One region of the Neobacillus sp. Fa239 genome, then DNA from elsewhere that is predicted to be linked to it. Evidence: predicted binding sites of a transcription regulator. Region 1 holds the regulator's gene; the other holds the start of a gene.
What was found. Region 1 encodes LexA, which represses DNA repair genes until DNA is damaged. Its sites were predicted from a motif close to CGAACATATGTTCG; they were not measured.
Positions count from the first base shown of each region.

Region 2: ACZ5XR_RS28735 (YolD-like family protein) is a predicted target of LexA. The motif match lies at 2,248-2,261, and genes of this name have one in related genera.

Region 1 covers NZ_AP041611.1:1,585,718-1,589,143, forward strand. The annotation lists gene ACZ5XR_RS07550 (hypothetical protein) at 1-292, shown strand, start outside; gene lexA (transcriptional repressor LexA) at 1,017-1,640, opposite strand; gene yneA (cell division suppressor protein YneA) at 1,800-2,129, shown strand; gene ACZ5XR_RS07565 (YneB family resolvase-like protein) at 2,147-2,794, shown strand; gene ACZ5XR_RS07570 (DUF896 domain-containing protein) at 2,875-3,105, shown strand; gene tkt (transketolase) at 3,285-3,426, shown strand, end outside.
Region 2 covers NZ_AP041612.1:81,317-84,742, reverse strand. The annotation lists gene ACZ5XR_RS28745 (LacI family DNA-binding transcriptional regulator) at 1-866, shown strand, start outside; gene ACZ5XR_RS28740 (hypothetical protein) at 1,590-1,769, opposite strand; gene ACZ5XR_RS28735 (YolD-like family protein) at 1,880-2,092, opposite strand; gene ACZ5XR_RS28730 (JAB domain-containing protein) at 2,998-3,426, shown strand, end outside.

The sequences.
Region 1 (3,426 bases):
AGACTGGAGAGAATTGCCGACAAATATTATGCTTGTTCCTCCAGTTAATATAATATTTTTAAATTTTTTCCCGTTTGAAAAAGCTAAAATAAAACAAGTAACCTTCTTCATCATTTTTTTAATTGGAATATTAATTTATGAGGCAGTAGCTTTACTTCCCGAACCATGGGGTTACTTTCATTTTGGCTGGTGGAATTTAGGTTACTCAGCAATTTTAGATCCAATCCTGTTACTCATTTTATTGGGTTATTTTAAGTGGATTCGTTGGATTGAGGTAAAGCAGTTGTCATGAAATGATTTTAGAGGTGTCGCCAATAGCTTTTATAGGTGACACTTTTTGTTTTTTCTATCTCACTTTTGTCGCCTTTAGTTAGGTTTATAAAACTCATTCGTCTTTTTAAGTTTTCGGAAAAGCTTAGAGTGATTACCTACAAAATAGTACATGCCCACATTCATACTATATAAAATGATATAAGCAATTAGTGATAACCATATAGACCAATGAATGTAAGTAGCTACTTTCATAAAATGTGCTATTTTCTCTAAAACAGTTGTGACTATCGCAGCACAACAAACATAGTAAAACCAATGTTTCCTAAGGAACTGCCAAGTTGCCAATCCTAAAATAAATAAATACATGGAGCATGGATAGAGAAAATAGTATAAAAGGAAATCAAATATTTCATACTTATCACGATCATTCGAAAAATATAAATGAATCTGCAGAAGAAGAGCACAATAATCGATTGTTAGTGTAAAAACCCAATAGGATATAAAATGAACAAAGGGAATTCTCTTAGGCATAAAGAAAATTAGGAAAAAAACAGGAATAGAATTAAAAGAATCAATTAGGATCACCTATGACTATTGTGGACAAATACAACATATTAAGTCAAATAAAACAAATTTTTGTAAAAAATGGAAATTAATATTAGGGAATTCCCTATATTCGCAAAAGCATTCAGTAAATTGTCCAACAAAAAAATGGCTTGGAGCAAAAACTCCAAGCCATTTTTCTAATGAATATGACGGTATACTCCAATTACTTTCCCTAAAATAGAAACGTTTCGTAAAATAATTGGCTCCATTGTTGAATTTTCTGGCTGCAGGCGAATGTAATCTTTCTCTTTAAAGAATCGCTTACAGGTTGCTTCGTCTTCTTCGGTCATGGCGACAACAATGTCACCATTATTAGCGGTACTTTGCTGCTTGACAATGACGTAATCCCCATCCAGTATGCCGGCTTCTATCATACTTTCCCCCATAATTTCAAGCATAAAAACATGCTCATCTGAAGGTGCCAGTCTTTCAGGAAGAGGGAAATATTCCTCCACATTTTCAATGGCCGTAATCGGAATACCAGCTGTAACTTTTCCGACAACCGGAACATTAACAACATTGTTTCTTGGAATATGTGTACTTTCATCCATTTCTAATATTTCAATCGCTCTTGGTTTAGTAGGATCCCGTCTAATCAGACCTTTACTTTCCAATCTAGCTAAATGACCATGGACTGTTGAACTGGAGGCTAAGCCGACTGCCTCGCCAATTTCTCGAACGGATGGCGGGTATCCCTTTTTCTTAACCTCGCCTTTGATAAAATCAAGGATATCCTGCTGCCTTTTTGATATTTTTGCCATAGTATGTACACCTCGCCCTAGTAAATGTTGCCTTAATTATAGCATGTTCGCCAATTTTATACAAACATAAGTTCGAACATTTTGTTGACAGCAAACGAATGTTCGGTTTATAATAAAAACCAAGAAGACGAACATATATTCTATTAAGAGGTGCGAGTTATGAAAACGTTATGGAAAAAATATTCTTATGCTATCACTCTTATTCTATTAAGCTGCTCTTTAGCAATCATGTTTTCCATCCATTTGAATGCAAACACAAATGATAAATACATAAAGATTACCGTTTCAACAGGAGATTCACTTTGGAAAATTTCTGATCAGTTTTCTGGTCAGCATTCCCTTACCCATGAGGAGTTTGTCAGCTGGGTTAAGCTGCACAATCAGCTGGATGATGATAATATTTATCCAGGGGAAGAGATTGTAATCCCTGTAAGTAAACATGCAAATGCAGATTCTAATATGGAATATGCAAGTGCCGCAGCAGAATAGAAAGTGAGTTAATAATAATGAAAGCCATTATTTATTGCCGGGTAAGTACAACGAAAGAAACCCAAGAAACGTCATTAATGCGTCAAGAAGAAGAGCTGCTTCAATTGGCAAACCTCCATCAATTTGATGTCATTTCCATTATTAAAGAACAAGCAAGTGGATACGAACTAGAAAGAGATGGAATCCTTCAATTATTGGATCTGGTGAAAGAGAAACAAGCGCATGCCGTGTTGATCCAAGATGAAACCAGACTTGGAAGAGGAAACGCAAAAATAGCTTTATTACATTGTATTTTAAAGGAAGGAATAAAGCTTTTTAGTATATCTCATAATGGAGAATTGCAGCTTTCCGAGTCTGATTCTATGGTATTAAAGATTGTTGGGATGGTCGAAGAATACCAAAGGAAATTACATAATATTAAAATTAAGCGTGGTATGAAACGAGCCGTTGCGCAGGGATATCAACCGGAGAAAAACCTCAAGAATCTGGGCGAGCATGCAGGCAGAGAAAAAATCGATGCCCCAATAGAGGAAATTATTCGGCTTAGAAAAAACAAATTAACCTTCTCTGAAATTGCGGCTGTTTTAAGGGGCTTTGGATACAACATCTCCAAAGCCACTGTTCATAGAAGATACCAGGAGTATATACAGTCAATTAAAGACTAAGTCTTTAACCTTGTCAGAACCTCTTTTTTTTAGTAAAATTTACTCTTTGAAAGGATTTTATTTGAAAGGAAGGTTCTTAAATGCTTTCTAAAGAAAAGATGGCTAGAATTAATGAGCTGGCAAGAAAATCAAAAGCTACTGGATTAACGGAGCTAGAAGCTAAAGAACAGTCCAAATTAAGAAGTGAGTATTTGGCAACATTCCGTTCTGCTATGCTAGATACGTTAACAAATACAAAAATCATTGACCCCGAAGGCAATGATGTGACACCAGAAAAAATTAAAGCAAGGAAAAAAAATACACTTCATTAATGTAGGAATACAAATTTTTGTATTCCTTTTTTACATATACAATCCGACTCTGTGTCAAAATAAGAAACAATATGAGATTTGTTCGCTATGTAGGGGCTATTTGTTGAATAAATCCCTGCATAATTATAATATTATTGTTGTTGTATTTAAATCCTAGTAATCAGGAGAGGATGTCATTTATGTTTGATACTATTGATCAATTATCTGTAACTTCCATTCGTACTCTAGCTATTGATGCGATTGAGAAGGCAAACTCTGGCCACCCAGGCATGCCAATGGGTGCTGCCCCAATGACTTATACACTATGGACTCGCTTTATGA
Region 2 (3,426 bases), on a different replicon from region 1:
AGATTGAAGAAGAGATTGAGCGCCTTGGCTATCAGCCCAATTATCTGGCGAGAAGCTTGAAGCAAAAACGTACTTCGATGGTGGGAATTATCGTTGCCAATATTATGCATTATTTATCGACGGAGATTAGCCGGGCGATTGAAGACTTTTGCCAAGGTCATGATTTGCATGCGATTGTTTGCAATGCCGATGATGACCCGGAAAAGGAAAAGAGATATATTGAAATGCTGCGGGCTAAACAGGTTGATGGCTTGATCATTTTTCCAACCGGACAAAATCAGGATTTATACAAAAGCATGATTAAGGCAGGTTACCCCGTTGTGTTCGTCGATCGAAAGGTTGAAAAACTGGATTCCTTTTCGGTGTTAACCGACAATTTCATGTCAACATATAAGGCGATTCAATCTTTCATCGAAAAGGGCCATCGAAACATTGCCTTTGCCGTGCAGCCGTTAATCGTCAGTACACGGCGAGATCGATTGGAAGGCTATAAAAAGGCGATGACCGATGCTAGATTAAAAGTGAATCCTGAGTTCATTATTGAATCCAATATTGATGAAATGAAGGGCCAACTAGAGAAACTCTTTTCTTCGGGGGAACGGCCGACAGCCTTATTTGCCGGAAATGACCGGGTTTTTCTTGTCTTGGTGAAATTTTTACGAGAAAAAGGACTCAAAGTTGGCAAGGATATTGAACTAATTGTTTTTGATAATATTCCGTTTGCCGATTTAGTCGAAACACCGATTTCTTTTATTGTCCAGCCAGCCTCTGAAATGGGACATAAAGCAGCGGAATTGTTGTTTGATCAAATCAATAAAGTAAAACGGGAGCCGGAAGAGTTTGTGTTCCCAAGCCGGATGGTGTAGGCAGGTGCCTGAAACCATCAAAAAACAGATTTTAATAAACCGATTTAGTAAATCGATTTATTTTGGAAAGGAATCCCTTCCTGAAAAGTACGAGAAATCAGTCAGTTAGAAATAACGATTATTAAAAATATTCTTAAGGTAACACTGGAAAATAGGGGAGCCAAAGAAATTGAATCATTAGCTTTTGCCATCGTGTCTTGTATGAAAGGAGCAATACAATACGAAAGGGTACTGGGAAAGCAGATATTGCCGCAAGCAATGAATGAAATATCCCGCCTTTTAAAAAGTTAAAAGGCGGTTTTAAGCGAGCAAACTTACCAGTCTCCAAGAAGGTAAAAAAATTAAAACCATCCTTTTCTATAATTCTAGCTTCGGCTGTCTTAACAATTTACATATGGAAAATAGCATGGGCAGCTATGCCACAGAATTTAGTAAACGGAATCCGGAAACGGGGAAATTGATGGTCTAACATGAAGAATGATTATGCAAAAGCCCCAGAAGGCTGGAGTAAAAACCTAAGCACTGTTTGATCAAAAGCCTGCTTTTACTGAAGATGAGTGGAAGGTGTTAATCAAAGGGCTGCATCTTCTTGGTGATTTGGCAACTGAAAAGGATATGAAAATCGTGTATCACCAAAAGGTTATTGATTGTGTATAAAGTGAAGTCTAAATACCTGATTTTTCAAGAACTCTTTGGTAATAAATCTAAAAATGTAACCGTTTTCTATACTAGTAAATAGCGAAGGGTATCCATGAGTGCATTTTTATCGATTTCTTCCATTTGCTTTAATCTATTCTTTATGTGTTGGTTGGAAATAAATAACATTGAGATGAATAAAATTAGACATCCACCCATAATCAACAAGAAAAATTGCAACCAAGTATTGAGAACTGAAAACTCCATTCAAATCCCCCTCGATTTAATGACATGTCTCTAATTATTTCTATGTATGTAAAAAAAATCCTCCTATTGAAGTGCAATAATTATAGGTTTGACCTTTTTAAGGTAAGTATTTATTTGACCTTTACATTGGTTATGGAAAAGAAATCAAGATTGAGTATGGATTCAAATTCATCCTGATGTTGAATCTTTTTATTTAAAGGATCGATTTTCGTTACAAATCCAACACGGGAAGTAAAAAATCCGTTTTTCCATGTAGTAATTTCTAAAAGTAATTTGGTTTCCATGCTTTTAGATAATAGTTGTTCCATCTCTTCTATTTTCATTTTATCCAGCAGTGGTCTAGGCGTTTTTTGATCATCCTGCCAAAGATCCTATAACAATTTTATGGATTCCGGCATGAAAAAACCATGCCACTTCTTTTATTCCACGATCTTTATGATCTTTATTCATTAAAAAATTCCCCTTTTTATTTATTATAGGAACATTTGTTCTTGTTATTCAATGGGTATGTTTTAAAAATTTTATATATGTCTACATCCTCTTTTCGATTTTTTATCAGTCATGCAGCCTTAAGGCTGCGATTTTTCTTCAGAAATTAGGAAGTTAAAATTCTAGGTTAAATGCATACAGAAAGACATTGGACGGCCAGCACTACGGACTGATATGAAAGGAAAAGACGCCTTTCTGTCATTCCGTACGTGTCGCTTCGGCATTAAATGGACCGATAACAACGGTCTGTACGGCTATCGCATACATTCCGTAGGCTCCTGTTCCATTTACGGCTAACACCGCCATACCGAACGAGCCGAAAACCGGAAAATCAAAAGATTAAAAGAAAAAAATGAAAGATCAAAAGAATAACAGACAAAAGGAGAGCAGCCGAAAAAACGGCTGCTTTTATTGTTGATTTTTCCCTTTTGCCTTCCGAATCGTAAAACAGCGCAAGCTTTCTAACCTTCCTGCCGGTAGGGCACCCGAACCTTTCCGGCTAAAAGCCAAGAAAGCTAGTCAATCGGTCAAGGGGCAAAAAACTTTTTTGCTTAAAGGCGCTAACGCAACAGCAAAAAACTTTTTGTGCGAAGTGAGCCTTGACCCATTGCCTATGCGTGTTTTTCGTTCTACTTGCAAAAGGGGAAAAATCATCCCCCTTTTGGGGAACGAATTCGCTTCGGAATCCAAAAAGAAAAAATGAACAAAAAAAACAAAAAATGAAAAGGAGTTTTGAAAAATGGAATTCATGTCAATCTTCGAAGTCGTTAGAATCAAACAAGAAATTAAGGAATCCTCTGAACCGTTTGTACAGTATGTCATTCGTTCACCAGAAGATGCTCAAAAATTAGCGGCCTCTTATATTGCAGATGACGACCGGGAAGTGCTTTTAGTGATGATGCTCAATACGAAAAATCAGGTAGTGGGGCTACATAGAGCTCATGTAGGAAGCTTGAATGCGAGCGTAGTCCATCCTAGAGAGGTCATGAAATGCTCGATTCTCAATAATGCGGCATCCATTATTGTTAGTCATCAGCACCCTAGCGGAGACCCCACACCAAGTCGGGAAGATATCGATATAACCAAGCGGCTTGCAGAAGCAGGGAGAATTTTAGGCATCGATTTGCTGGACCATGTGATTGTCACCTACACCGGGAAGCATGTCAGC